DNA from 2 places in the Lactobacillus helsingborgensis genome. Region 2 is predicted to be linked to the other one. Evidence: predicted binding sites of a transcription regulator. Region 2 holds the regulator's gene; the other holds the start of a gene.

Region 1 (16,036 bases), 430 kb from region 2:
ATATTGAACAAAGTGCATGCCCATTTTGGCACACAAAAATAATGCTGAAATAGTAATCTGCGTTGCATCCCCCACAAAAACCAGTTTAATGTCAGATAATCTCTTACCTTCCGGTAAAAATTCTTTAATTGTAATCAAATCACCTAAAGCCTGAGTAGGATGGTCATCATCACTCATAAAGTTAACTACAGGTGCATGCGAATTTTGGGCAATCTCCACAATATCTTCTTGACTAGCCGTTCGAACTCCAATGATATCAACTAAGTCACCTAAAGCGTGACTGGTATCAGCCAAACCCTCATGACCATTTTTTCCTAACTGAATTTGTCCGGGAGCCAGATAGAGCGCATGACCCCCAAGTTCCGTCATTGCTGTTTCAGCAGAACAACGAGTCCTAGTCGAAGTTTGATCAAAGATCATACCTAAGCTTTTGCCTTTTAAAAGCTGAGGGTAATAGCCATGGTTGATAGCCTCCTTAATTTTTAGACCTAAATCAGCCAGGTATTGCATTTCATTTTTTGAAAAGGTACAAGTATCAATAAAATCTTTTTTTACCACAAAGTTCTCCTTTATAAAAATTCTTTCTTTTGCCGCATATCATAATACAGAAATCACTAGTAATATGAAATTAATAACTGCTAACTAAAGAAAAGTTTTACTATTTAAGTATATATTAACTTTTTGGGACCTAAAAAGCCACTGCAGAAACATTTGCAGTAGTTTATTTTACTTATTCTTATAAAACCAATCTAATTTTGCCAATTATTGAAACTTTTTATAATTAAAAAAGGTAACCCTAAAGTTAAAATAACGGGCACAGCCATTGCCATGGCTGTCCAGCTTTGTACTTGGCGAGTAACTCCAGCCAGCCAAAAGCTCATTAGTCTCATTTGCCAAGCCCAAGGAACTACTGGCCAAATAAAATCAAAGAGATTAGTAATGCTGAGACACGCAAAAACTAACCCAAAGAACCCTAAGATCATGGCTCCGCCAACGTTAAATTTTAAAACCAGCCATTGTGTTATCTCATATTGAAGAAAACCAAAAACTGCAAAAATAAAACTGGTGAGGAAAATTTTGATAAATGATAGGTCATTTACCCGAAAAGCAAAACGCAAGATCAAAAAATAAAGCAGGCTCATACCAATAATTTCAATAAAATAGAGCACCCAATAGTAAAATAACTGCAATTGAATAATTTTGCCCCTTGAACCTGGAATTGTTAACCAATTTTTACAATGACCAGCTTTTTCCTCACGGTCGAAAACTAAGCTAATGACTATACTGATAACTATCGGAGAACTAATTGCCAACAATTCATAAAAAATGGTTACCATAGTGGTCGTGGTGACCGCGCTTTTTCTATTGCCGTAATAAAGCCCTAGTAATACCGGAAAAATAATTAAAGCCACTAAATGAAAATAGAGCAAAAAGCTGCGCTTGAGCTTAATGCTTTCTGACCGGAAAACATTTTTAAGCATTTTTTACTACCTGCTTTCTGAATGAATTAGCGGCTAAATAACTAACTAACACAAACAACAAAATAGCCACTATTAACGTCCAATAATTATTAGGGGCAGTGGTGCCTGCCTTCAGAGGCAGCCCATTAATGTTTATTTTGATTAACGATACCGGAAAAAGTTCAGTCCAGGTAAATGGCCAAATTTTACCAAGGACATAATTATTGACGGCTAAACCGCTAAAGATTCCGGCAAAAGCTAATATAATTGTGACGTACATGTTAGTAATGCGGCTAAACCAAATATAAAGTGGTATTTCCCACAGATTAACTAGCCAAATGCCTAAAATAGCAAGTACACATGAAATTGGGCTGATCTGACTATCAGATAGCAAAAACATTAAAGCGATGAAAATAATCAGAAACAAAGAGGAAATGAAAGTTAAAACAGCGACATGCAGTATTCTGCCTAATTCATAATCAAACAAATTGCAAGGTGAACTTAAAATCAACTTATAATCTGTGCTATTTTTCTCACGCCGGTCAAGCAACCCAGCAATTAAAGCAAGAAATAATGGCAACCAAATAATGCTCCATTGATTAATGACGCTTTGAATAACGTAACCAGTAGGAGCAAAAATCACTAAAACTATCACTGTTATGAAAAACGGATAAAGCCACAATAGCTGCCTGATAAATGTCCTTTTAGTTTTGATTTTTTCAATTGCCAAAGTATTAAGCATTAATAGCACCAGCCTTTGTCAAAGTATCATTAAATAGTTGTTCCAAATTTTCCGCGTGATCTAACGGCTTTTCCAGTAATAAGTGACCATTGCCAATGATGCCGATATTATCAGCTAATCGTTCTACTTCCGAAAGCATGTGGCTAGAAATAATGATAGTAATACCACTTTCTTTTAAACTGACAATTAAATTGCGCAATTGCTGAATTCCCAGTGGGTCAAGTCCATTTGTAGGTTCATCTAAAATTAACAGTTTAGGTTTACCCACAAGGGCTAAGCCAATACCCAACCTTTCTTTCATACCCAGAGAAAAGTTTTTAGTTAACTTTTTTCCTGTTTTTTCTATGCCAACAGTAGTTAAAATTGATTGGATTTCAGTTTCTGCTACTCCTCTTAAGCGACAGATTACCTGCAAATTTTCATAAGCAGTCAAATTGCCATAAAGTGGTGCGGTTTCAATTAAGGAACCAATAGCAGTTAAATCATGCCTGGACCATTCGTGACCTGCAAAAGTGACAGTACCGCTAGTAGCAGAAATAATTCCCGTTAAAATTTTCATCAACGTAGTTTTGCCAGCCCCATTAGGCCCAAGCAAGCAGTAAACCTGATTTTCTGGGACACGCATGTTTAATTGATCAAGTACAATTTGGTCTTTAAACTTCTTTGTAAGTTTATTTGTTACTAGTAAATCTGTCATGTTTTCTCCTTTTATACTGCAGTATTTTCTTAAAGTATACTCAAACATCATATTTAAAAGCTATTACGGCTTCTGTTTTATTAGTGCAGTTCAACTGCTAAAAAATAATTATGATGATTATATAATAAGCAAAAAATATCAGCAATATTTTTAGGCATATTAAAAGGCAGCAAAAAAGCAGTTTGATTATTCAAACTGCTTAAATTTTTATTAGTTAGTTTTACCAGCGGTCAACTCTCCGCGTTGAGCAAATTCAACATAAAGTTTATTACCGTATGCTGACAGACCCTCAATTTCACGTTTAACATGCAAACGATGAGTCTTCTTATAAGTACCATCTTTATCAACTTTAAAGATGTAATCATTAAAGCCGATGTAGAATTGGTCGTGCTTTTTGTCGTAGGTAAAGCCTTGAACTGGAGAAGCCTTGCTTTCGTTCTTATTTGGTTTAACAAAGTTGCCCTTTGTAGCTCCCACCTCTACAGGAGTCCAAGTGTCACCATTTCTTGTTACTTTCCAGTATTCGTAGTAGCCGTTACCACCATTATGGAAGAGGCAATACATCGTGTTGTCACCAGCAAAAGTAGCATTATGAATATATCTTGGATTACCATAGTTGGAAATTCTGAAAGTCCAAATTTGATTGATCTTCATGTCTGACTTACGGATTTGCAAAATTTCTTCTGAAGCGTCAGAGTTGCTCGAAGTGTTGTTATTGGCAATTACATAACTGTAATTAGCTGATGAGCCGATAGCCTGACCGTGACCTAATTTAATATAAGGACTAACTTTAATATGTGAAGCATATTTCTTGAAGGTTGACCAGTTTAAAGTGGACAGGTTTTGGGCTTTATATTTGTTAATATGCTTTAAGTCATAAGAAACTAGGTGACCATTTTGCGCTTTACTGGAGTTAAAGAGTGCCACAGTAAAGTTAGAACCATAGACTGTAATTCCTTCAGGTATTACACCTACTTGACCCATCTTGTCTCCCGCCTTGTGATAATCAAGACTTACAAAACGCGGTTGGAACAGTTTAGTCTTTAGAGTTAAGCCGTTTGCTTTAAAAGTGTTAGATCTGGTTTCCGGAGTATAGTGATGTGCTGCGTTCCAGTTTCTTGAAGAAGATTTTGAACTGCCCTTCCAAGTAGAAACTTCCTTGGGACCATTTTTAGGTGTCTTGTCAGCTCTTGCTATACCCTCTTTTTTATCTGAACGGACGGTAACATCAACACTGGCTTTAGCCTTGCCGTAACTATAATCAACTGTAGTCTTACCAGGAGTATTTGAACTAATCTTTGACTTGGAAACTGTGACCTTGCTTGCATCAACTGCTGTACCTGCACTATCAGTCACATAATTAATGGCATCTTTAGTGTTGAACGAATATTTATCATTTTGAACCAGACTGACGTTCTTTGCGACAGAAATCTGGTTTCTGGCAAAGAAGTTTTGACTAACCCAGCCGACAGTCTTGCCGTCAACAATTATCTTCCAAAACTTGCCTTTTTTAGTGGCAATTGATTGCTTGGACTGAATTTGAGCATGTTTGAAATACTTAGTTGAAGTAAACTTGCCTGACGGGCCCTTTTTCGAAGCATTATGATAGACTGCATAAGTACCATTACCAGCTATTTTAGTGACAGCCTTGTGGTAGGTTTTAGCAGAAATATAAGAATTATTACTCCCAACAAATAAGCCGACTGCAGCTATCGTGCCGGCAACCAGCAACTTATTTTTAAAACTTTTTTCCATTAAACTTTCTCAACCTTCCTATAAATATAATATAATAATAGTTTTGCACTTTTTATGGCATAAATCAATAGTTACTTGTGTTATAAAATAAAAGATACCTTATCATTAGATTTTTAAAATCATTTAAGCTAAAATATAGACTTGTTATCTTTAAATAAGGGAGTAGTTTCATGGGTGAAACACCAAATAATTCTAAAAAGATGATGTGGACAACTCTTGCTACCATGGCTTTTTCCATTGTGTGGAGCTTTGGTAATGTTGTTAACGGATTCATATATTTTGACGGCACCAAGGTAATTTTCAGTTGGATTATTATTTTCCTGCTTTTCTTTATTCCTTATGCTCTGATGGTCGGTGAGTTAGGATCTGTTTTTAAAGATTCTGAAGGTGGCGTGGCCTCATGGGTTAATGCCACTATTGGGCCTAAATGGGCTTATTACGCCGGCTGGACATTCTGGGCAGTTCATGTGGTTTACATTTCCAGTAAAGGCACAGGCGGTTTAAGAGGAATGGCCTGGGGGATCTTTGGCAATACTAATTGGTACGACAGTTTACCAACTGCCTGGACACAATTAGCTACGTTAGTGGTATTTCTCTTCTTTTGCTGGGTAGCTAGTCGCGGAATTCCAGTTATTAAAACTTTGTCAACTATTGCTGGAACTTCTATGTTCATCATGTCAATTTTGTTTATTATCATGATGTTTGCAGCTCCAATGATCAACCCACACGCTAATTTCTATACTATTAACTGGAATTGGCAAAACTTTATGCCAGATTTCAATACGAAGTATTTCACTTCCCTTTCAATTCTGGTATTCGCTGTTGGTGGCGCTGAAAAAATTTCGCCGTATGTTAATAAGTTGAAGAATCCGTCTAAGAACTTTCCTAAAGCTATGTTAGGCTTAGCCGGAATGGTTATGATTTCCGCAATTCTAGGAACAATTGCTTTAGCATTAATGTTCGATCCTAAAACTGTAAATGGTAATTTAAACGAATACATTTCAAACGGTCCGTACATTGCCTTCCAAAAATTGGGAGAATATTACGGTGTAGGCGGATTGTTCCTGTACATCTATGCTTGGTGTAACGTAATTGGGCAATTTTCTGCTCTGGTAATCAGTATTGATGCACCTTTAAGAATGTTATTAGGTGGTAAAGAAGCTAAAGACTTTATCCCTAAGAAATTATTAAAGGTCAACAAGCATGGTGCCTACATTAATGGTATCTGGATGATCGTTATTCTTTCTGGTGGTATTATCGCGCTGCAAGCAATTATGCCTGATGCTCAAGCTGTAATGGCTCAATTAGTTAAGCTTAATTCAATTGTCATGCCAATGCGTTACCTTTGGGTTTTCATTGCTTACTTAGCTTTACGTAAGCAACACGAAAAATTCCACACCGGACTTGAAAACTATCAGATGACTAAGCACCAATGGCTGGCATACACAGCTGGTGTGTGGGGTTTAGCAGTAACTATTGCTTGTTGTTTAATGGGGATGTATTCTAACGATCCGTTTACACTTTGCTTGAATATTGCCACTCCAGTAGTTTTATTACTGCTCGGCTTGATCATGCCAACAATTAGACGTCGTGAAGAAGCCAAAGCTAAATAAGCTGTAACAGTTAAATATTCGTAAAACCGCCTAGCAATTGGCGGTTTTTTATTTAGCAAAAATGTTAAACTGTATTTATCAAGAAGGAGATGAGAATTTTGCCTAATTTTGTAGATGATGCTGAAAAACTGCTTAGAAGTCACCATTTAAAAGCTACTAAGCCGCGATTAAAGATTTTGGAATACCTAATGGCGCATCACAATCATCCAACTGCTGCAACCATTTATAATGCTATTAGTGGTGCTGAACCAACTTACAGGGCAACGGTTTATAACACACTCAATAAGCTGGTTGAGGCTGGAATTGTAATCGAAATTAAAAATGGCGATGATTCTCTGCATTATGACTATTTTGTCAAACCGCACTTTCACATCATTTGTAAAAATTGCGGCAAAATTGCTGACGTTTACTACCCTGACTTTGATACGATTGAAAATCATATGAGAATTGAAGCAGAAAAGCAAACAGGTTACACCACATCTTCCAGTCATGTTGAGATATATGGGCTGTGTCCAGAATGCCAAGATAAAGAAAAAAAGAGCTGACAAGCTCTTTTTTTATGTGGTTGGAAAACTATCTTTTGCTTTTTTCTGCTCTAATTCAGCTGCCAAATCAATTTTTCTACTAGCGTTTTTGCCTAATTCAGCCAGTTTCTGGTTCATATGACAAATATCATGACAAGCAGGAGAGGTAATTTTAGACAAGTTATTATCTTTTGAATCATTTGTGCTGCGAATTTGATTTGTAGAATTCAGACTGAAATTTTTATTATGTAAGCAATTATCAAGCGTCCTGTCAATTACTTGTGCTTTGTGATAGGCCTGATTCATACTGCACAAGTTACTATAGCAAGCTAAACTCAAAAAACTCAATTCATTCATTTCCTTACTCCATTCTAAAAGATATGATTTAGCTTCAGGAGTTTGGTTATCAAATTGAAAGATATCTTTTTTGATTCTTTGATCTAGTTCATTAAGCAATTTTTTCTTTTTTAGGGCAGCTTGCCTAGGCTTTTCAATACTGTTTCTTAAATTATTAGGTTTCACTTGTGCCCGCTCAAAGTAATTCCATAGCAACACGACAATTTTATATACTAAGAAGATTAAGGCAACAGTAGCAGAAATCAAGATTAAAATACTTAGAATTGCACAGACGCCTTTAATTAAAGGAATATTTAGCTGATCTAACATCTTCAGCATTATTCCGATAGCAAATAGTATCAAGGTAGAAATAGCTAAAGCCAGTATAATATTAGTTTCCGGTGGCTTTGTTAAAATCAAATCTTTTAATTGCGCTTGATATTCTAAAATCTAATGATCCTGATTAATATTCGCGGCAATTTTCGGATAAATCTGTTCCAATTCGTCATCGTCACTCGTAAGAATTTTGTATGCTCTACATGAAATCTCCCCCAGTAATCTAACATAGTTTTTACTTTTATGCTCTTGAAAAAGAGCAACTTTTAACGATTGCTCTAAGAAAATAATTAATTCTTGTCTATTTAATAATTCAATATTTGTCATAATGTTTTACTACTAAAACGATTTTAATCAAATGATTATTAACTGCCTTCATGACCTATTGATTGAATATATTTGTAGCTAATTCAGTTTATATCCCTATTAACTTAACAAAATATAAGTCATGACTTATTTGTTAAATATAATTAGGTATAAAAGCGCTACAAGTAATCATAAGACAGAATTAACAGTTTTTTAACATTATATTAATAAAACAGAGAAGAAGAATTTTATTAGTAGTTTATAATTTATTTACAAACTTGGTATCAACCAAATAAAGAGTTTTTTACTCCTATAAATGTTGTTTAATTCATTTTAATTTATCTATAAAATAATATTCAAAATAATATTCTTTTGCTCTTGTTTACAAGACAGCTTTTTAGAAATTTTAAAGTAAAAAAATAAGAGCCATACGGCTCTTATTAAATTATCAATCTAGTTGACTTTCGCGCTTACTAACAACTCAGCTCTTTGAGCCAAATTGACGTATAGTTTATTATCGCTAACTGACATTCCTTCTATTTCGCGACCTGTATCAAATGAATAAGTATCTTTCAACTTACCATTACGACCAATCTTAAAGATCAAGTCGTTAAATGCCAGGTAAAAGTTTTTATTCTTAGTATCGTATGTGAAACCTTGAATCGGAGCGTTATTGTTCACAAAATTGCCATCTGTCTTGCCTACTAATTGTGGGTACCAATTATCTCCCTTACGGGTAAATTCCCAATATTCAAAACAATTGTTTTCAGTATCGTGATAGACAGTGTACATGTCATAATCTGAAACAATCACACCATTATGGAAGTAGCGGGGATTCTTTTCATCCCCAACCCAAGCTTTAATTGTCCAAATCTTGTTAATTTGTAAATCACTTTTACGGATTTGTAACAACTCCTCTGAATCAGTGGTGTTTTTCAAAGTATTATCATTATTCAAAACATAAATATATTTATCACTTGCACCCATTGCCTGACCGTGACCAATTGGGATATACGGACTTACCTTGATATGTTTAACATAATTGTTGAATTTCTTTTGCGACATATCTAGCAAATGTTGCGCATTGTATGGATTAGTCAACTTGTTCAAGTCGTAGCCAACAATATGACCAGACATTAAGTTTGTATGACTTAAAAGACTAGTATAAGCCCAGCCATTAGAAACTGTCACGCCTTCTGGTATATGACCAACCCGGTTTATATTATCGTCTGTTGGGTCAGCAACACTCAGTAAAACTGGTTGATAGAATTTAGTTTTTAAAGTCATATCCCCACTAGTCAAAGTGTGTTTGCTGGTTTCCGGTGTATATTCTGTAGGGCTAATGTAATTTATTGATGAACCATAGTGAGTCTTCCACGCTTGATAGTCATTCGTACCGGGTTGAGCAGTTACTGCATTTACTGCATCAGCGTCAACCATACCTTCCTTGGTGCTCTTTCTGACTGTAATCTTAACAGTTGCAGTTGCATCGCCATAAGTGTATTTCACTTTATATGTCTTAGGAGTCCAGCAATCAATGCTCTCGCGTGAAACAGTGACCATGCTATTATCAATTACTGTTCCCATATAATTGGTTACATAAGAAATAGCGTCTCTAGTCGAAAAGCTGTAAAAATCATTACGCACCAAAGAAATAGTCTTAGGCACTGCTATTTGATTTCTAGCAAAGTAATTTTCGTTAACATAACCTACTTCACGCCCGTTAACATAAATGCGCCAATAACGGTACTTTTTCGTTTCAATCAGTTGGTCTGATTGAATATGGCTGTAACGAAAGTTAATGCCGTCAGCTACCTTGGTTTTAACTTTACCATTAGTAACTTCCTTCCAAACCTTATAGTTTTTGTTACCAGCGACCTTGGTCATCATTGAATAACCAGTAACCACTTGCTTTGGTTTAGGTTTTTTAGTATTCTGATTGTCTTCACCCGTCTGGTCAGAGTTGTTGGTATTATCAGTACTACCATTATCGGTATTCGTGTCTGTATTTGCATCAGTTGAGTTATTTGATGACTTATTATCATCTTGAACTGGCGGCTGAGGGCTATCTGAATCTGCCGCAACTGATGTAGTTGATAGACCGGTGTAAACTAATAAACCGGCAACTAATGTCAGTGAAATTGTTGCTATCTTCTTATAAAGCTTCAAAATAAATCCTCCAAAAATTAAATTTATACTTAAATTATATAATAAAACCTTCACTAAAAAGAATACAAAATTAATACACTTTCATTGACAGCAAGTAATGTAAGTGATTTAATTAGCACTGTACTTGATAGAGTGCTAATTATATTTAGGAGGTAGAAAGATGCTTGTACCTACAGTTATTGAACAAACTGCACGTGGCGAACGCGCATACGACATTTATTCACGTTTGTTAAAAGACCGTATCATCATGCTTAGTGGTGAAATTAACGATGATATGGCTAACTCGATTATTGCACAATTATTATTTCTTGATGCTCAAGATAACACCAAGGATATTTCACTTTATATAAACTCACCTGGTGGAGTAATTACTTCTGGTTTGGCAATAATGGATACCATGAACTTTATTAAATCAGATGTTTCAACCATTGCCATTGGTATGGCAGCCTCAATGGCTTCCATTTTGTTAACCAGTGGTGCAAAAGGTAAACGTTTTGCTTTACCTAACTCCACTGTTTTAATTCACCAACCTTTAGGTGGTGCTCAAGGTCAACAAACTGATATTCAGATCGCAGCTAATGAAATCTTAAAGAGCCGTGAAAAGATTAACCGTATCTTACATGAAACTACTGGTCAGCCGTTGGAAAAAATCCAAAAGGATACTGAACGGGACAACTACATGACAGCTGAACAAGCTAAAGACTATGGTTTAATCGATGAAATAATGGTTAACCAAAAGAAATAAGTATTTAAAAATTTGTGTTTTAAAAAGCAACCTATCAAATGATGGGTTGCTTTTTTATTTTCTCAAATTTTGTGCCATTTCGTGTATTTTCTTAAAACGATGATTGGCTCCAGACTTCGAAATAGGACCGTCCGGAGTTTGCTGCGCTATTTCTTTCAGCGAGAGTTCAGGTTCATCTAAGCGCAATCTGGCTATACCCTGCAATTTCTCTGGGATATTCTCTAAACCGATTTTTTGCGCTATTAGTTCAATGTCTTCAACTTGTTTGGCTGCCGCATTAGCTGTTTTTTTCAAATTGGCCGTGTCGCAATTTACTAGCCGATTGACCGAATTACGCATATCTCTCATAATGCGCAAGTCCTCAAATGCCAACATCGCATTTAGAGCGCCAACAATATGCAAAAAGTCGCCGATTTTTTCAGCTTCTTTCAAATAGACAATATAGCCCCGCCGTCTTTGAGTGCTCTTGGCATTAAGATGAAATCGTTCATTCATAATAGTTAACAAGTCATTATTATGATCCTGATAAACTGAATATATCTCTAAATGATAACGGCTGGTAGTAGGATTATTAACACTGCCACTTGCTAAGAAAGCGCCACGTAAATAGGACATTGCACCCTCACGTGACTCTATGATCCTTTTTGGTATTCTAGTAATTAAGTGAAGGGAAGGGGTAAGAATTTCCAAATTTTGCAATATTTCTTTGACATGATTTTGCAATCGCACCAAATATTGATTATTTTTCTTCAACTTCATTTTGCGCGAAACAATTAATTGCGGTTCTACCTTGTAAGCAATTTTTATTAACGAAAAAATTCGTCTAGCGATTGCAGGATTTTCAGTAGTAATGTCAAGGCTAAACTGGTGCTCGTGAAAATTCAAAACGCCGTTCATACGCAAAAAAGCTGCCAGTTCAGCTTTGGCATGTTCGGGATGAATTTTTAAAGAAGTTAATTCTTTCTTCACGTTACTTGCGTAGCTTGCCATTATTTAGTCCTTCCTGCGAGCCATCGCAGCAAATGCCAGATTAATAATTTCTTTGGCTACTTTTTTACCATCGTGAAAGACTAGCCCACTTCGCTGATCAATAAAATCAGCGGTAATGACTCTGCTTCCCTGTTCCCGCAAGCCCTGATAATCGTTCTTAACAGGTTCAAGATAAGCATCATAATCGTTAGGGTTAAACTTAGACATATCAATTTTAGCGCCATTGACTAAAGTGGTATTAATATAATGTCCGCCCAAATGCTCATTAATTACCTTAACATGTTCACAGTCTGAAAAATGATCGGTTTCACCTTTTTGCGTCATAATATTACAAATATAAATGACTTCTGCGCTTGTTTTTCTTACTGCTTCGCCTAAATTGGGGATCATGAGATTAGGCAAGATGGACGTAAATAGACTACCAGGCCCTAAAACTACCGCATCAGCATTATTTATAGCGGCTAAAACTGGTGGCACCGCTTCAGGTTCACTCTTTGACTTAGTGTTGGTAACCCAAACTCGTTTAATTCTTTTATCCTTGTCAGTAATTTCCTTTTCACCAGCTTGAATAGAGCCATCCACAAATTCCGCATTCAGTGTCAATGGTTCATTAGAGGCAGGGTAAACATGACCGTCAACCCGCATCATTTTTGAAAGTGCTTGAACAGCGTCAAAAATATTACCGTGCATTTCGTTTAAAGCAGCAATTATTAAATTGCCGATAGCATGTCCTGAAAAAAATGAGTCGGAAGAATCAAAGCGGTATTGGAAAACATCCTTTTCTTCCTGAGAAATTTCACTTAAAGAAACCAAAACATTGCGAATATCACCAGGGGGAACTACGTTGATAAAATTGCGAATTGAGCCGGAAGAGCCGCCATCATCAGAAACAGTCACAATAGCCGATATTTCAGCATTTTGCTCTTTTAACGCGTTTAAAACTACAGGCAATCCAGTACCTCCACCAATAACGACAACCTGTGGTCGTCTGCTTCTGGTAACATGAATTACTTTATCATTATATGTCATCTAATTATCACCTATTTCTAGTGTAGCGACTAATTTCACGATGGGTTATATCAACTGTATAGTCTTCAGCTAAATCTTTAGCCAGCTGCTGTGCAATTGCGACGCTTCTATGTTGCCCACCGGTACACCCAATTGCAATAGTTAATTTAGTCTTACCCTCTTTGATATACCCGGGTAATGCGCTTTTTATCAGATCTAAAAATTTCTGATAAAAAATACGCGTTTCTTTCTTGTCCATCACATAGTTAAATACCCTTTTATCCAAACCAGTAAATGGTCGCAATTCAGGAATATAAAAGGGATTGGGCAAAAAGCGCACATCCATTACAATATCCGCATCAATGGGCATTCCGTATTTAAACCCAAAAGATAGAACCTCAATTGAAAACGGCTGCCGGTGTTTGGCACTAAATTTATTTGCCAGTTCTTGTTTTAATTCTTTTGGACTTAAATTAGAAGTATCAATAATATCATTGGCACGGTTTTTTATTCCGGTTAAAATACGTCTTTCTGCTAAAATTCCGTCTAGTAAACGTTCATTTTGGGCTAAAGGCGGAACACGTCTAGTCTCTTTATAACGAGCAACTAAAGTATCATCCGCAGCGTCTAAGAAGACAATCCGGGTCTGCACCGTACCATTATCTTCTAAAGAATTAATTTCGTTATCTAAATCTTTATAAAACCGTCTCACCCGCAGATCAATTACTACTGCAACTTTAGTGAAATCATCTGAGTTAACGATTAAATCCCAAAAACTGGATAAAAGAGATGGAGGCAAATTGTCAACTACAAAATAGCCCATGTCTTCTAAAGCATGAGAAGCGACCGTTTTTCCCGCACCGCTCATGCCTGTCACAATCAGTAATTGCTTTTTATGCTTAGCCATTTTTGCTGACCTCCTATTACTAAAATTATAACATACCAGGTGTGCCATTACTTTTTGGGCAAAAAAAAAGTTCAATAGAACTTTTTATTTTTTACCTGTTAACAAATGCAGCAATAATTTCATTAATACCAAAAATTAGTAACCAGAAAGAAACTAACCAAATTAAAGTTAATGCTGATAAAGCTGGGTTAAACATCAAACTAATGGCGATAAACAAGCCTAGGATATTCAGGATTATATTAACCCAGAAGAAAAAGGTTGAAACAGCCCGCATGTGCCAAGAGAAAACGATGCCAGAGATTGAGTCGAATAAGAACCAAAATGCAAATAAGTAAGCAATGGTTAAGCCACCAGCATCATAGGAATATAGGAACAAAATACCAACAATAATGTCTAAAACTCCTGACACAATCGACAACCAGCTTGAAGGGATAAAATACCGAAAACGACTATAGAAAACTAACCAGACAAAGCCCTGAACTATTGACACTATGGCAAAGAGCAATACAAAAGCATGTAATGCCTTACCGGGATGCCGCAGTAAAAAGAGCCCTGCAATTATCATTAAAACACCAGAGATAAATGCAGCCCAGTTAAATCCGCGATTTCCTCTGTAACTAGAAAAATTATCCATTTTTATTCCTCCTTGGGCTTTATTTTACACTTTATCAGAATCAATTAATACTATTTGCTTGTTTTTTGGCTGGCCTTTTTTGTTAAAGCTGTGTCCCGCTTAAGCACTGGCTTCAAGTATTGACCAGTATAGCTTTCCTTAACTTGTGCTACCTGTTCAGGTGTGCCTGTAGCAACTATTTGACCGCCGCCTTCGCCGCCTTCAGGACCCAAATCAATTAACCAATCAGCATTTTTAATCACGTCAAGATTGTGTTCAATTATTAAAACCGTATTACCTTGATCAACTAGTCTTTGTAGAACTTCTAGCAGTCGCTTGATATCATCAGTATGTAGTCCGGTCGTTGGTTCATCCAGAATATAGAAATTCTTCCCAGTTGACAATTTTTGCAGTTCAGCGGCCAGTTTCATTCTTTGCGCTTCACCACCAGACAAGGTAGTAGCTGACTGTCCGAGCTTGACATAGCCAAGCCCCACATCAACAATTGTTTGCAACTTGCGCGCAATTTTAGGAATATTCTTAAAAAATGAGCAGGCCTCACTGATAGTCATATCCAGCACTTGCGCAATATTTTTCTTACGATAGGAAACTTCTAAAGTTTCAGAATTGTAGCGGCTACCATGACAAACTTCACAAGGAACATAAACATCCGGTAAGAAGTTCATTTCAATTTTGATAATGCCATCTCCATGACAAGCCTCACAACGTCCACCCTTAACGTTAAATGAAAAACGCGCCTTAGTGTAGCCACGGAGTTTAGCTTCGTTAGTTTGAGCAAATAAAGCTCTGATGTCATCGAAAACGCTGGTATAAGTAGCAGGGTTACTACGAGGCGTACGCCCAATCGGGCTTTGGTCAATATCAATAATCTTTTCGATGTTTTGATAACCGCTGATCGTCTTATATTTACCCGGTTTAGTTTGGTTGCGGTTTATTTTTTGGGCTAGAGCCCGTTTTAAAATCATGTTAACCAAAGTTGATTTACCAGAACCGGAAACTCCTGTAACCACAATTAACTTCCCTAAAGGAAATTCAACCTTAAGATTTTTAAGATTATTCTCGGCTGCACCTGTAACAATGATCTTTTTACCATTACCCTTGCGTCTTTTTAAAGGTACGGGGACAAATTTTTTACCGGCCATGTATTGTCCAGTCAGTGACTTTTCATTATGTTCAACTTCTGCTGGAGTGCCGGCAGCCATAATTTCTCCACCATAAGTTCCAGCGCCTGGTCCCATGTCAATTAAATAATCAGCTTGCCTCATTGTTTCATCATCGTGTTCGACGACAATCAACGAGTTGCCTAAATCACGCATCCGTTTTAAAGCAGCAATCAACCTGTCATTATCGCGTTGATGCAAACCAATTGAAGGCTCATCTAAAACGTACATTACTCCTGAAAGATTAGAACCAATTTGGGTCGCTAGCCTTATTCTTTGTGCTTCACCACCAGATAAGGTATTAGCTGAACGTGACAATGTCAGGTAGTCTAATCCCACACTATTCAAGAAAGTTAATCTATCACGTACTTCTTTTAATATCGGCTTAGCAATTATATTCTCTTGCTCATCCAACTTAATATCGGTGAAAAATTCCAGGGCATGACTAATTGCTAATTCTGACGCTTCAGCGATATCCTTACCGTTTACTTTAACTGCTAACGCTTTACGATTTAACCTTTTGCCATGACATGTTGAACAAGTGAGTTCGGTCATGTACTTGCCCATTACATCCCGCATAAATTTTGACATGGGATGATAATAACGTCTTTCTACATTTTCCATAGCACCTTCAAAGGGTGCGGTAGTATCATT
Region 2 (16,036 bases):
CCTTGAGACGAGCCCATCTAGCAGAAATTATCCAGCCCGTGGTTGATACGTTGGAAGTATCACGTTTGCTTCATCCGGAACAGACAAGACATACATTAGATTCCCTTGCTAAAAAGTATAATGTTGTCCTTGAGCACCACCACAGGGCTAATCAAGATGCGGAAGCAACAGGATATTTAATGTTTAAGCTTTTAGATGCTTTTAACAAAAAATACCATGAAGATGATTTAGGCAAAATGAATGATTATGCTGCTCATGGTCAAGTGTTTAAAAGGGCACGTCCACAGCACATGACTATTCTGGCTAAAAATCAGGCTGGTTTAAAGAATATGTACCGTTTAGTTTCAATTGCCAGTACCAAAGATTTTTACCGCATTCCGCGCACACCTAAATCTGATTTGGTAAAAAATCATGATGGTCTGCTCTATGGTTCTGGTTGCTCAGAAGGCGACGTCTTTGTGGCAATGATGCAGAAAGGTTATGATGAAGCTCGGAAAAAGGCCCGTTTTTACGATTATTTAGAAATACAGCCACCAGCTAATTATTCTATTATGATTGAAGATCATTTAATTGCCGATGAAAAAGAGCTGGAAGAAATTTTAACTAATATCTATAAACTCGGAAAAGAACTGAATAAACCTGTTGTTGCCACTGGGGATGCACACTATGTTGAAGAACACGATGCTATTTACCGGACAATTTTAATTTCAGCTCAACGCAGTAATCCAGATCGTAACAAAAAACAGCCTGATATGCATTTTTATACCACGCAGGAAATGCTTGACGCCTTTAGTTTTTTAGGTGAAGAAGTAGCAAAAGAAATTGTCATCACTAATCCTAATAAAATTGCGGCGTCTATTGAAGAAATTTCACCGATAAAAGATGGACTTTACCCACCGCACATCGATAATGCTGATGAAGAAATGAAGCATTTGACATACGATAAAGCACATGAACTATATGGTGATCCTTTGCCTAAAATCGTGCAAGATCGGCTTGATATGGAACTTAATTCCATTATTTCCAATGGCTACGCTGTCATTTATTTAATTTCACAGCGATTGGTAGCTAAATCAAATAAAGATGGTTATTTGGTTGGTTCGCGGGGTTCTGTCGGTTCCAGTTTGGTTGCGACAATGTCTGGTATTACTGAGGTCAATCCATTACCACCACATTATCGTTGTCCGCAATGTCAGTATTCCCAATTTTTTGAAAATGGTGAATATGGTTCAGGTTATGACTTGCCTGATAAAAAATGTCCTGATTGTGGCGCAAAGTTGGTTAAAGATGGTCAAGATATTCCGTTTGCTACATTTTTAGGCTTTCATGGTGATAAGGTTCCTGATATTGATTTGAATTTCTCTGGTGACTATCAACCGGTAGCTCATAACTTTATTCGCGTAATGTTTGGTCCGGCAAACTCGTATCGTGCCGGCACAATAGCTACAGTAGCCGATAAAACGGCCTATGGTTACGCCAAGCATTATGATGAGGAGAAAGAATTAAATTTGCGTGGAGCTGAATTAGACCGACTTGCAGCTGGTGTCAGCGGTGTCAAACGCACAACTGGCCAACACCCGGCTGGTATTGTTGTAGTTCCAGATGATATGGATATCTATGATTTTACGCCTGTTCAGTATCCTGCAGATGATGTTAATGCTGCATGGCTGACAACACACTTTGACTTTCATTCAATCCATGACAACATTCTAAAATTCGATATTTTAGGTCATGATGATCCTACTATGATTAGAATGTTGCAAGATCTTTCTGGAGTTGATCCGTTAACTATCCCACCTGATGATCCAGGAGTGATGTCACTTTTTTCCAGTCCTAAAATTCTCGGCGTAACGCCAGAACAAATTCAGTCAGAAACTGGAACATTAGGTGTGCCGGAATTTGGTACTAGATTTGTCCGGGGCATGCTGGAAGAAACTAAGCCGACTACTTTTTCAGAATTACTGCAGATTTCTGGACTATCACATGGTACTGATGTTTGGCTGGGAAATGCTGAAGAATTAGTCAATAATGGTACTTGCAAACTGAAGGATGTTATTGGTTGTAGGGACAATATCATGATGGACTTAATTCACTGGGGCGTTAAACCTGAAGTAGCTTTTTCCACAATGGAATCGGTACGTCATGGTCGCGGAATTAGTGACGATGACATGGCTGTATTAGAGCAAAATGATAAAATACCTGATTGGTATATTCCATCATGTCTGAAAATTAAATATATGTTTCCTAAGGCACACGCTACTGCCTACATTTTAATGGCTTTAAGAATTGCCTGGTTTAAAGTTTATTATCCTGAAATTTATTACACAGCTTATTTTTCAGTTCGGGCTGACTTGTTCGACTTGGTGGCTATGAGTCATGGTAAAAATACTGTTAAAAAGGCAATGGCTGATATTCAAAATCAGGGTAATGATGCCTCAGCAAAAGATAAAAGTTTACTCACAGTCCTTGAGATTGCTAACGAGTGCCTAGAGCGCGGAATTAAAATTAAAATGGTTGATATTAACCAGTCTGAAGCCACTAATTTTAAAATAATTGATCAGCATACAATTTTGGCACCATTTAATGCCGTCCCTGGATTAGGCAATAATGCTGCAAAACAAATAGTCGCTGCCAGAACTGAGCAAAAGTTCTTGTCAAAAGAAGACCTGGCAAACCGAGGCAAGGTATCTCAAACAATTATGGATTATTTGGAAGAAAATGAAGTATTGGCGGGAATGCCGGAACAAAATCAGCTTTCACTCTTTTAAGTTTTGCAGTAATAATATAAATGTGATATACTTTGATAAAGAAGTTCGAATAGATAATTCGGAGTGAGCAGTTCTGCTCACTCTTTTTATTACGGAGGAAAGTACTTGGCGAAAGTTAAAGATTTTGTTCTTGATGAAATAAGACCAATTATTGCAAAGCGCAATGATGAACTTGTGGATACTGAATACGTTAATGAAAAAGGTCAAAACTATTTAAGAATTTACGTTGACCGTGAGAATGGCATTGATATGGATGAAATTGCAGCCTTAAGTGAATTAATTTCAGCTAAACTTGACCAGCTGCAACCAGATCCTTTTCCAGATCCATACGTATTGGAATTATCATCTCCTGGTATTGAAAGACCAATAAAAACTGCAGCCGATTGGCAAAAGGCTCTAAATCAATATGTTCATGTCAATCTTTACCAGAAAGTTGAAAAACAAAAAGAATATGAGGGAACTTTAAAGTCATTCACTGACAGCGAAATCGAACTTGTTGTTAAAGTTAAAACTAGGAAAAAAGTTTTATCGCTTCCCCGTAAATTAATTGCGAATATTAGATTTGCAATTGAGTTTTAGAAAGGTTGATTAAAATTTATGTCTAAAGAAATGCTTGAGGCGTTTGCTACTTTAGAAAAGACAAAAGGTATCAAACAGGATGTGATTGTTGAGGCCATCAAAGCAGCGCTGGTAGCGGCATATAAGAAAAATTATAATCAAGCTACTAATGTGATAGTTGAGTTTGATGAGCGCAGAGGCGACTTTAAGTTAATGACCGAAAAAACTGTCGTTGAAGAAGTTCATGATGAACGATTGGAGATTAGTTTAAAGGATGCTTTAACCATTAATAGGGCTTATGAACTTGGTGATAAAATTAGATTCGAAGTCGCACCTAAAAACTTTGGCCGGATAGCTGCACAGACTGCTAAACAAGTTATCATGCAACATTTGCGAGAAGCTGAAAGAAATCATATCATTGATGAATATTCTCAATATGAAGACGAATTAATCACAGGTACTGTTGAAAGACGTGATAATCGTTTCGTTTATGTTAAAATTGGTAATGTTGAAGCAGTAATGCCTCGAAATGATCAAATGCCCGGTGAAATTTATAATCCTCAAGATCAAATTCGTGTATTGGTAACTCACGTTGGTTCTGATTCTAAGGGTGCGCAAATTACGGTTTCACGGACTGCACCGGATATGGTCAAGAGACTATTTGAACAAGAGGTGCCTGAGATATATGATGGCACGGTTGAAATAGTTTCGATTGCTCGTGAAGCTGGAGACAGAACTAAAATTGCGGTAAAATCTAATGACCCTAATATTGATCCTGTCGGTACCTGTGTTGGTCAAAGAGGTGCGCGGGTACAAAATGTTGTGAACGAACTTGACGGTGAAAATATTGATGTAGTCAAATATGAAGATGATCCGTCTGACTATATTGCCAATGCTCTTAATCCTGCGGAAGTAATTGCTGTGCAATTTGGAGATGAAGATGATGAAAAGAGTGCTTTAGTCATTGTTCCTGATTATCAATTATCGCTGGCAATTGGCAAAAAAGGTCAAAATGTCCGTTTGGCAGCTAGATTAACTGGTTATAAAATTGATATCAGACCAGAGTCTGAAGTAGAATTTGTTGATGAAAGCAGTGCCCAAGCAGAAGAGGAGAACAAAGAAGCTGAAAATTCTACCACTGATGATACTGTTTCACCTGAAGTACAAGATGATGCTGTAGATGATGAAAATACTAATGAAGAATTGACATCTGAAGAAGCAGAAGTTCCGGATGAACATGAAGAAGCCACAGATGAGGAAACAGTAGATTCTACTGAAGATTAGCATAAGAGGTGAGCTTTTTGAAAAAGAGAAAAATTCCGATGAGAAAAGATCTGTTAACAGATACTATGCAACCAAAAAAAGAATTGGTGCGCATCGTAGTTGACAAAGAGAAAAATGTCTCGGTTGATCCAACTGGTAAGAAACCGGGTCGTGGAGCTTATGTTTCTCTAGATCCTGATCAAATAAAAAATGCTCAAGAAAAAGGACTTATTGAACGTAGCTTAGGAACTAAGATTCCAGCAGAATTTTATGACGAGCTATATTCATACGTTGATCATCAAAAAGCTAGAAAAGAATTGTTTGGTGATAATTAAATTTGCAAAATAGACAAAAAGCATTAAATTTGCTGGGATTAAGTCAAAAAGCTGGTAAATTAGTTTCCGGCTTTGAAGTTGTTTCAATGGGTGTTAAAGCCGCAAAAGTTAAACTGGTTATTCTCGCTCAAGACAGTCAAACTGACACAAGCAAGAAAATTACTAATTTGGCTCAAAAATATGAAGTTTCTGTTATTACAGAATTTAATAGTACGGAAATTTCACAAGCAATTGGTAAAAAACGTAAGGTTTTAGGAATAACTGACATCGGTTTCTGCAAAGCATTATTACAAAAAATTAATGAAGGAGTGTGATTTGATGACTAAAACAAGAATTTATGAATTGGCAAAAGAATTAGGCATCGATAATAAAGCTGTCGTTAATAAAGCTAAAGAACTTGGTTTCGATGTTAAAAATCATATGTCATCACTTGAAGATTCACAGGTAAATCAAATAAAGGGTAGTTTCCGTAGCTCCGCTCCCGCGAAAAAGCAAGAAAAACCTGCAAAAAAGAGTAGTAAAATTAAAATTTCTGTTACCTCAATACGCAAAAATGAAAAAAAGCATGAAGAAAATAATGGCAACAGAAATAATAGAAGAAATAATCAGCATAGAGCAAATAACCGGACAAGGCAGGGGCAAGACCGCAATAAACAACGATCAAATCCAAGCCAAAAAGTTTCTAAGCCGGTCGCACAAGACCTGCTTAAACAACTAAAACAAAAACAGCGAGTTGAAGAAAATACGTTAAACCGTCAAACTGAAAAAGCTCAAAAATCTTATAGTAATGAGCAGAATAAAAAGACCAGCAATGAAGGCAGAAAAACTGTTTCAAAGCCCGAAAAAGAAAATAAAGTTGTCAAATCAGAAACTACCACTCCTAAAGTGACAGGTCCTAAGATTATCAAACCTTCTCCGGCAAGAATGAAGAAGCAGCAAGATAATAATACTGTTCATAAAGAGAAAGTATTAGATACTACTGCAGCTCCTGAACCAGCAAAAGAAGAAAAGCGTCGTGGTAATGGTCATGGTCGTAATTCTGGTAAACCTGGCAGAAAGGGTAGAAATCAAGCTTATGGTGCAAATAATTATACTAAGCACCAAGAGAAACATAAGCGTAAGAATAAGAAAAAGCAGTTTGAACAAGTTCCTAAAAAGCAGCCTACGCAAAGAAAAGAACGTCCTTTACCAGAAACGCTAGTTTATGAAGTAGGGATGAATGCCCAAGATCTAGGAAAGATATTGCACCGGGAACCAGCTGAAATAGTTAAAAAACTATTCATGTTGGGAGTGATGACAAATCAAAATCAATCACTTGATAAAGATGCGATTGAATTAGTAGCAGCTGAATACAATATTAATGCAAAAGAAAAAGTTCATGAAGATATTTCAGATATTGATACTCTTTATGATAAGAGAATGGCTGCTTCTAAGGAATCTAAGCACCAGACCAAACGTCCACCTGTAGTTACGATTATGGGTCACGTTGATCACGGTAAGACTACTTTACTTGATCGTTTGCGTCATACGCACGTCTCTGCACATGAAGCAGGTGGTATCACTCAAAAAATTGGTGCTTATCAAGTAAGAGTTGATAACCAACCTATTACATTTTTAGATACTCCAGGACATGCTGCATTCTCAAACATGCGTGAACGTGGTGCTGAAATAACTGATATTGTGGTATTGGTTGTTGCAGCTGATGACGGTGTAATGCCACAAACTATTGAAGCAATTGATCACGCTAAAAGTGCCAAGGTGCCAATTATTGTTGCAATCAACAAGATGGATGTTCCTGGGGCTAATCCAGAGCACGTCACTGAACAGTTGATGAAATACAATTTAATTCCTGAAAGTTATGGTGGAGACACTATTTTTGTCAATATTTCTGCTAAAACAGGTGAAAATGTTGATGAATTGCTGCAAATGATCTTATTGCAAGCAGACGTTATGGAATTGCAAGCCGATCCTAAACAAAAAGCAATCGGAACAGTTATTGAAGCACGACTTTCTCGTGGTCGGGGACCTGTTGCCGACCTTTTGGTTCAACAAGGAACTCTAAAAGTAGGTGATCCTATTGTTGTCGGTAATCGCTTTGGTCGTGTCAGGGTAATGACTAATGATCGCGGACGCCAAGTTGAAAAAGCTACTCCTTCAATGCCAGTAGAAATTACTGGTTTGAACGATGTGCCTGAATCAGCTGATAAAATTGTAGTCTTTGACGATGAAAAGACGGCAAGAAGTGTCGGTGAGCAAAGGGCACAACAGGCATTACAACAATCCCGTGAAAATGTGCAGCATGTTACCCTTGATAACTTGTTTGACACCATGAAGAAAGAAAATATGAAGGAAGTTGACGTTGTCTTAAAGGCTGACGTACAAGGTTCAGCTGAAGCATTGCAACAGTCACTTGAAAAGATCGAAGTTGAAGGCGTCCGCGTTAATATTATTCATGCCGGCGTTGGTGCGGTTAACGAATCAGATGTTACTTTAGCAGGTGCCTCGAATGCGTTCATCATCGGCTTTAACGTCAGACCTACAGCTACTGCCAAGTCACAAGCAGAAGCCGATGGCGTTGATATTCGTCTTTACAGTATAATTTATAAAGCTATTGATGATGTCAAGGCTGCCATGAAGGGTATGCTTGAGCCAACTTATGAAGATAAGGTTGTCGGTAATTTAACAGTACGCGAGACTTGGAAGGTTTCTAAAGTAGGAACAATTGCCGGTGCTTTTGTGGACTCAGGCTATGTTTCTAAAGATTCTACAGTTAACCTAATTCGTGATGGTGTAGTTATCTATACTGGTAAAGTGGCTTCTCTAAAACGGTTTAAAGATGATGCCAAAGTTGTCAAACAGGGTTTTGACTGTGGTCTAACCATCGAGAACTATAATGATATAAAAATCGGTGATGAATTAGAAGCGGTTGAAAAGCAGGAAGTTAAACCTGAGTAAGATTAACTAGGAGGAAAAACATGAAACACAGAATTGGTCGTGTTGAAGGAGAAATCCTCCGTGAATTAACGAAAATTTTGCGCAAAAATATTCGTGATCCACGAGTTAATGATGTTACAATCACAGCGATTGAATGTACTAATGATCTGTCTTATGCTACTGTCTATTACAGCATTCTTACAGAAGATTCTAAAAAAGAAGAAGAAGCTGCTGCCGGATTGAATAAGGCTAAAGGAATGATGAGACACCTTTTGGGTCAAGTCCTAACTGTTTACAAAGTTCCAGAGCTGATTTTTAAAAGAGATAATTCGGTTAAATATGGTAGTAAAATTGATCAATTGATCGCTGAAGTAAAAAAGCAGGATGCAAATCGTAATAAGTAAGAAAAGCGCTGTTGGGCGCTTTTTTCATGGTTAAGGTAAACATAATGATAAACGGTATTTTAGTGATAGATAAAGATCAGGGCATGACGAGTGCAGATGTTGTCTATCATTTACGCAAGGTGTTGCACATTAAAAAAATTGGTCATGCTGGGACTCTTGATCCAGATGTTACAGGCGTATTGCCTATTGCAATTGGTCAGGCTACAAAATTGATTGAACTAATGCATCGACAAAATAAAAAATATGTTGGGCAAGGAATTCTAGGCTTTTCTACTGATAGTTGTGACACTAGTGGGAAAATATTAAGCTCTCAGAAACTCACTCAAAAAATTGCGGCAACTGAAATTAAAAAAGCAATGCAGGAATTTACCGGAGAAATCGAGCAAGTGCCGCCAATCTACTCTGCGGTGAGAGTGAATGGGAAACATCTCTATGAATATGCCAGAGCCGGCATAAGTGTTGAGCGACCTAAGAGAAAAGTGCATATCACTAATTATGAACTTGAACAGGAACCATTTTTTGATGACGAAAAAGGTCAAGAAACTTTTAGTTTTCAAATAGAATGTAGTAAGGGTACGTATGTAAGGTCATTAGTTAATGATCTGGGAACTAAGCTGGGTGTACCAGCAGTGATGAAGACTTTAAGGCGTACAGCAAGTTCGGGTTTTGATTTGGAGCAGGCAGTTAAATTGTCTACAATAATTGAGCATCCTGAACGCGTCACTGAATTTATTCAGCCATTAGATGCTTTTTTCAAGGACTATAGTCACTCTGATCTCAGTGAAACGGATTGGACTAAGGTCAAAAATGGCGCTGCTATTTCCTTGAAAACGAATGCAAAAAAGGTGGCATTACGGTACAATAATAGCGTTAAGGCAATTTATCAGAAAGATGGTACCATGTATCGCCCTTATTTAATGCTTTTACAAAATGAATAAGTGAATGAAGGTCTTATTATGGAAATAATCCATTTAACATATCCCATTAAGAAAAATATCTTCCCCCAGAAAATAGTTCTTGCTTTGGGTTTTTTCGACGGCGTTCATCGGGGACACCAAGAAATAATAAAAGCTGCTAAAAAAAAGGCGCAAGCAAAACATTTACCTCTTGTTGTGATGACGTTTGATCGCCACCCCAAAGAAATTTATCAAAATAAAAACGTTACCTACATTGATACCTTGTCGGAAAAGGCATATAAAATGCAAAAGCTTGATGTCGATTATTTATTAGTAATGCACTTTAATAACGCATTTTGCCAGCTGACGCCACAAGAATTTGTGGACGAAATCATTGTTAAATTGCGCACTGATACTGTCGTTGCCGGCTTTGACTATACCTATGGGCCCAAAAATATAGCCAATATGAAAAACTTCCCTGAATTTGCTCAAGGCAGATTTGCTATAGTTGATGTCCCGAAACAGTCTTATGACGGAGAAAAAATTGGTTCAACGGAAATAAAAAAGGCGATTAGTGCTGGAGAAATGGAATTAGCAGCTAAATTGTTAGGTTTTCCTTATCTAATGTCTGGCTATATTGGACATGGGCTGCGCAATGGGCATAAATTAGGTTATCCAACGGCAAATTTAATTTGGGAGCCCAAAAAAGTAGTCCCTAAAGTAGGAGTTTATGCCACCAAAACTAAAATTAGAGGAAAATGGTATGACTCTATGACAAGTGTTGGTTATAATGTCACTATCAATGATGGTCAAAAACTATATATTGAATCAAATTTATTTGGTTTTGATCAAGAAGCTTATGATGAGGAAATGCTAATTAAATGGTATAAGTATACCCGTGGCGAAATTAAGTTTGATAGTTTGAAGGAATTAAAAGAGCAGATGAGTCAGGACAAGTCAGAAATTAAAAATTATTTTGTAAATCATAAGTAATTATATTATCAGACTTAAAAGATAACGGTTTTTAATAAAAAAGTTAGCACTCAGCTTGACATTCTGCTAAAAGCTAGTATCATAATAATTGTTAGCACCTGAGAAGATTGAGTGCTAAAAGTGAGGGCGATATTTATGTTGACCGAACGTCAAGAATTAATTTTAAAAACAATTATCAATGATTTCACGCAGACACATGATCCTGTTGGTTCAAAAACAGTCATGAATCAGTTGCCAATTAAAGTTTCGAGCGCAACAATTCGCAACGAAATGGCCGTTTTAGAAGAAAAGGGCTTAATCGAAAAAACCCATTTGTCAAGTGGTCGTGTTCCTTCTACTGAAGGGTACAGGTACTACCTTGATAACTTGGTAGAGCCCTTACAAATATCTTCTTCTGTTTATAAGAGAATCATTAATCAACTAGATCAGCCATTTCATCAGGTAAATGACATTGTGCAGGAAGCTGCCAAAATTTTGTCTGATTTGACTAATTACACTGCTTTTGCGGAAGGTCCTGAAAATAGTGATTTAACTATTTCAGGATTTAGAATAGTCCCGCTTTTTAGTAGACAAATAATGGCCATTCTAGCAACTAGTGACGGTGATGTTCATAATCAAGTCTATACGTTACCATATAATGTTCATGGTGATGAGATTGAACGTGCCGTTCGAATGATTAACGATGAATTGGCAGGTAAAACTCTAAGTGAAGTAACACCTGAATTTCTGGAACAGACTTTAGGTAAAAAACTTAAAGTTAGTCATGTTGCCGAATTAATTGAATTGGTAAAAGATGTTATTAGTGATGCTGCTAGTGAGCAAATGTACGTTGATGGTCAGATTAATTTGCTCAATAATATTTCTTTAAGCGATGTTTCTAATTTACGTTCATTATATGAGTTGATTGAGCACAATGATTTGATTTCAAGTATTTTGAATAGTGAAACAAGTTTAAAAAGTGATAGGTACCCAGTAAAAGTAAGTTTAGGCTCTGAACTTTCAAATGACTTGTTAAAAGATTACAGTCTGCTTACAGCTGAGTACAGTGTCGGCTCACATGGCAAAGGCATAATAGCTTTACTTGGACCTGATAACATGCCATATTCACAAGTAATAGGACTCCTTGAATACTTTAGAAACGAGTTAGCAAAAAAGTTGCTTGAATATTATGGTAGATTTAAATAAAGGAGGTTAGCCTTGAGTAAGGAAGAAAAAACCAAAAAAGACGTAGATGAAAATCAACGTCATTCTGAGAAAACCCAGTCACCAAAAACAGATTCAAAATCTGAGGCTAACAAGAAAACGAAGCTTGAAACTTCAGAAACAAAAATTAAAGAAAAATTGACTAAGTTACAGGCGGAAAAAGATGATCTTGAAGATAAGTTCTTGCGCAGTCAAGCAGAAATGCAAAATATGCAAAATCGTTATAATAACGAGAGAGCACAACTTATTAAATATGAATCACAGTCTTTGGCTAAAGATGTTCTGCCAGCAATGGACAATTTAGAACGAGCTTTAGCTACCAAAGTTGATGACGAAGCATCAAAGCAACTTAAAAAGGGTGTACAAATGACCCTTGATTCACTGGTTAAAGCGATGAAGGATCACGGAATTAGTGAAATTACAGCTGAAGGTGTAAAATTTGATCCTAATTTACATCAGGCTGTTCAAACAGTTGCTGCTGAAAATGACGATCAAAAAGATCATGTTGTGCGAGTTTTGCAAAAGGGTTATTTATACAAAGATCGTACTTTAAGACCAGCAATGGTTGTTGTAGCACAATAATTGAAAGGAAGCATATCAATGTCAAAAGTTATCGGAATTGACCTCGGAACTACCAACTCAGCGGTTGCTGTTCTTGAGGGTAAGGAACCCAAAATTATTACTAACCCAGAAGGAAATCGGACAACTCCTTCAGTAGTAGCTTTCAAGGATGGAGAAATTCAAGTCGGTGAAGTTGCTAAGAGACAAGCAATTACCAATCCTAATACTATTTCTTCAATTAAGCGCCACATGGGTGAAGCTGATTATAAGGTGAAGATTGGAGATAAAGCGTACACTCCGCAAGAAATTTCAGCAATGATCTTGCAGTATATCAAGAAATTCTCCGAGGATTATTTAGGTGAAAAAGTAACAGAAGCCGTTATTACAGTTCCTGCATACTTTAATGACGCCCAACGTCAAGCTACTAAGGATGCTGGTAAAATTGCTGGCCTTGATGTTAAGAGAATCATTAACGAACCTACTGCATCTTCCCTTGCTTACGGTCTTGACAAAGATGCTGAAGACGAAAAAGTTTTAGTTTACGACCTCGGTGGTGGTACTTTTGATGTTTCCGTTTTGCAATTAGGTGACGGTGTGTTCCAAGTTCTTTCAACTAATGGTGATACTCACCTTGGTGGTGATGACTTCGATAACAAGATTATTGATTGGTTGATTAAGAACTTTAAAGATGAAAATGGTGTTGACCTTTCTAAAGATAAAATGGCTTTACAAAGGTTAAAGGATGCTGCTGAAAAGGCTAAGAAAGATCTTTCTGGTGTATCTTCAACTCATATTTCATTACCATTCATTTCTGCTGGCGAATCTGGTCCATTACACCTAGAAGCTGACTTAACTAGGGCAAAATTTGATGAATTAACTTCTGACTTAGTTGATAAGACTAAGATTCCGTTTGACAATGCGTTAAAAGATGCTGAATTAACAGTTAATGATATTGACAAGGTTATTTTAAACGGTGGTTCTACTCGTATTCCTGCTGTGCAAGAAGCTGTTAAGAAGTGGGCGGGTAAAGAACCTGATCACTCAATTAACCCAGACGAAGCTGTTGCTTTAGGTGCTGCTATTCAAGGTGGTGTCATTTCTGGTGACGTTAAGGATGTTGTTTTACTTGATGTAACTCCTCTTTCACTTGGTATTGAAACTATGGGTGGTGTATTTACCAAGTTAATTGAGAAGAATACGACAATCCCAACCTCCAAGAGTCAAATCTTCTCTACTGCTGCTGATAATCAACCAGCTGTTGACGTGCACGTATTGCAGGGTGAGCGTCCAATGGCTGCTGATGACAAGACTTTAGGTCGTTTCGAATTAACTGATATTCCAGCAGCTCCTCGTGGTGTGCCACAAATTCAAGTTACTTTTGATATTGACAAGAACGGTATCGTTAATGTTTCTGCTAAGGATATGGGAACCGGTAAAGAACAAAAGATTACTATCAAGAGTTCATCCGGTTTATCCGATGAAGAAATTAAGAAGATGCAAAAAGAAGCTGAAGAACATGCTGAAGAGGATAAGAAGAAGAAAGAAGAAGTTGACCTACGTAACGAAGTTGACCAATTAATCTTCTCCACTGAAAAGACTCTCAAAGATGTTAAAGGTAAAGTATCTGATGACGACACCAAGAAAGTACAAGATGCACTTGATGCTTTGAAGAAGGCACAAAAAGACAACAATTTGGATGAAATGAAGTCTAAGAAAGATGAATTATCCAAAGTTGCTCAAGACCTAGCAGTCAAATTGTACCAAGCTAATGGTGGGGCTCAAGGTGCACAAGGTCAAGCCGGTCCACAAGCGGGTCCCCAAAATCCTGGTTCACAAGATGGTAATTCAGGTAGCGGTTCCGCAGGTGAAGGCGAGTTTCATAAGGTAGACCCAGATAAGTAAAGGGTTTATAATTGAATAAATTAGAAAAGAACTGCCAAGAAAAGTAGTTCTTTTCTTTTGTAAAGTTAAGGAGCTTATAGATGGCACAAGAAGATTACTATAGCGTGCTTGGTGTTGATCGTAATGCCAGTGATAAAGAAATTACCTCTGCTTATCGTAAACTTGCCAAAAAATATCACCCCGACTTAAATCACGAACCGGGTGCGGAAGAAAAATATAAAGAGGTTAATGAAGCCTACGAAGTCTTACACGATAAACAAAAGAAAGCCCAATATGATCAATTTGGTTCTGCAGGAGTCAATGGTCAAGGCGGCTTTGGTGGTGCGGGCCAAGGATATGGTGATTTTGGCGGCTTCGGCGACTTTGGTGATATTTTTAATGATTTCTTCGGTGGTGCAACAGGAGCTAACCAGCGTCGTGCTAATCCAACAGCACCAACACGTGGTGAAGATTTAGACTATACTCTGACAATTGATTTCATGGATGCTATTACCGGCAAAAAGACGCAGGTTTCTTACACTCGCAGTGAAACTTGCCCAACTTGCAAAGGGAATGGGGCAGAAAAAGGCACACACCCAATAACTTGCGATAAGTGTAATGGTAGTGGCTATATGACTGTTACGCAGAAGTCTATGCTAGGTGTAATTCGGCGCCAAACTGTATGTGATAAGTGTCATGGTCGAGGTGTAATTATTGAACATCCTTGTCAAACCTGTCATGGTAATGGAGTAATTGATGGTAAAAATACCATTGAAGTTAATATTCCCGCCGGAATTGATAACGGTCAGCAGTTACGTTATGATGGCCAAGGCGAAGCTGGTAAAAATGGTGGTCCTTATGGCGATCTTTATATCAGCTACCGCATTAAGCCTTCAAAAGAATTCGAACGTAAAGGAACGACTATTTATACCACAGTGCCAATTTCATTTGCCCAGGCAACATTAGGCGATGAAATAAATGTCAAAACTGTTCATGGGAATAAAAAGTTAAAAATTCCTGCTGGTACTCAGCCAAATAAAGAATTTACTTTGCATGGCCAAGGTGTTCCTTATTTGCGCGGCAGTGGTAATGGCGATCAAATTACTACTGTTCAGGTACAAATACCAAAATCAATTAACGAAAAACAAAAGCAGGCTTTAGTTGAATTTGTTAAAGCTGGAGGAGGCTCAATTACCCCTCAGGAAAAAGGCTTTTTTGAAAGATTAAAAGAAAAATTACAGTAATAAGAAGAGTCTGGGAAAAAACTCTAACCTAACTAAAAAGGCTGGCAAATCACGTCAATAAAACGTTGATTTGTCGGTCTTTTTAATTGTAAAATTTTTTAATTTAACTTCAAAGAGCACTTTTTTCCCAGACTCTTTTATTTTTCAAATATATAATTGAATTTAATATTTTACGCGCTATAATGTAATAAATATTTAATAATATGTTAATATTGTAGGCAATAACAATGAAATTAAGCAACTTAATAAAAACGAATATTTTAAATTCAATTATAATAGTATCTTTAATCGTAATCTATGGTTGTGGAACTGCCTTCAGCTCATACGTTATTAAGTTCGCTTATAATAGCCTGAGTAAAAGTCATTTCTTTCAATTTTTGTACTTTATTTTGGTTAGTCTAATTACAGGATTAGTTGCCTTTATAATTAATTCTGTGGCAACGTGGCTTTATAGTAGACAACTGCAACAATATATTGGCTTGATCAGAGAAAATCTCGTTAAGCACTATTACCATGGTAAATCTGTGTCTACAGCAGCAATGATAAATAATTTAAATAATAATTTGCAGCTATTAACAGATCAATATGCTAATCAAGTTTTGCGTATACTTAGTTCCCTTTTTGTAATGATTACTTCGACAATTGCTTTAGTCATGTTTCATTGGTCGATAGCTGTTTTAGTGATTACTCTAGTTGTTAGCACTTTATTAGTGCCCAAACTAACGCATAAAGCTCTAACGAAAGCAACCAAAAAAATTTCTGAACAAAATAAAAAATATTTAAATACCATTTTTCAGTGGTTTAACGGTCTGGCAGAATTAAGAAGGTACCTGGCATTTGATGCCTTTAGTCATTATTTGACAAAAAAGGGGACAGATTTGGAGCAATCTTATGTTGACAGGCAAAAAGTCATGGGACTGGCTCAATTTATTAATGGGTGCGCAAATTCTTTTTCTCAAGTAGCTGTGACATTTCTAGCAACAATTTTATTTTTTG

The links. The regulator HrcA, encoded in region 2, represses chaperone genes, less so after heat shock. The targets are predictions, from matches to a motif close to TTAGCACTCNNNNNNNNNGAGTGCTAA.
Region 1: clpP (ATP-dependent Clp endopeptidase proteolytic subunit ClpP) is a predicted target of HrcA. The motif match lies at 10,051-10,077, and genes of this name have one in related genera.

Annotation. Positions count from the first base shown of each region.
Region 1 covers NZ_CP029544.1:634,362-650,397, reverse strand. The annotation lists gene argF (ornithine carbamoyltransferase) at 1-558, opposite strand, end outside; gene DLD54_RS03245 (ABC transporter permease) at 750-1,481, opposite strand; gene DLD54_RS03240 (lantibiotic immunity ABC transporter MutE/EpiE family permease subunit) at 1,474-2,202, opposite strand; gene DLD54_RS03235 (lantibiotic protection ABC transporter ATP-binding subunit) at 2,195-2,899, opposite strand; gene DLD54_RS03230 (LBA0864 family S-layer associated protein) at 3,110-4,654, opposite strand; gene DLD54_RS03225 (APC family permease) at 4,825-6,267, shown strand; gene DLD54_RS03220 (Fur family transcriptional regulator) at 6,366-6,812, shown strand; gene DLD54_RS03215 (hypothetical protein) at 6,825-7,547, opposite strand; gene DLD54_RS03210 (hypothetical protein) at 7,578-7,790, opposite strand; gene DLD54_RS03205 (SH3-like domain-containing protein) at 8,223-9,938, opposite strand; gene clpP (ATP-dependent Clp endopeptidase proteolytic subunit ClpP) at 10,099-10,683, shown strand; gene whiA (DNA-binding protein WhiA) at 10,738-11,673, opposite strand; gene DLD54_RS03190 (gluconeogenesis factor YvcK family protein) at 11,677-12,702, opposite strand; gene rapZ (RNase adapter RapZ) at 12,710-13,588, opposite strand; gene DLD54_RS03180 (HdeD family acid-resistance protein) at 13,680-14,222, opposite strand; gene uvrA (excinuclease ABC subunit UvrA) at 14,273-16,036, opposite strand, start outside.
Region 2 covers NZ_CP029544.1:1,067,209-1,083,244, reverse strand. The annotation lists gene DLD54_RS05120 (PolC-type DNA polymerase III) at 1-2,768, shown strand, start outside; gene rimP (ribosome maturation factor RimP) at 2,874-3,347, shown strand; gene nusA (transcription termination factor NusA) at 3,366-4,610, shown strand; gene rnpM (RNase P modulator RnpM) at 4,628-4,924, shown strand; gene DLD54_RS05100 (ribosomal L7Ae/L30e/S12e/Gadd45 family protein) at 4,927-5,238, shown strand; gene infB (translation initiation factor IF-2) at 5,243-7,879, shown strand; gene DLD54_RS05090 (ribosome-binding factor A) at 7,900-8,262, shown strand; gene truB (tRNA pseudouridine(55) synthase TruB) at 8,307-9,200, shown strand; gene ribF (riboflavin biosynthesis protein RibF) at 9,219-10,151, shown strand; gene hrcA (heat-inducible transcriptional repressor HrcA) at 10,287-11,336, shown strand; gene grpE (nucleotide exchange factor GrpE) at 11,349-11,936, shown strand; gene dnaK (molecular chaperone DnaK) at 11,955-13,817, shown strand; gene dnaJ (molecular chaperone DnaJ) at 13,898-15,040, shown strand; gene DLD54_RS05055 (ATP-binding cassette domain-containing protein) at 15,268-16,036, shown strand, end outside.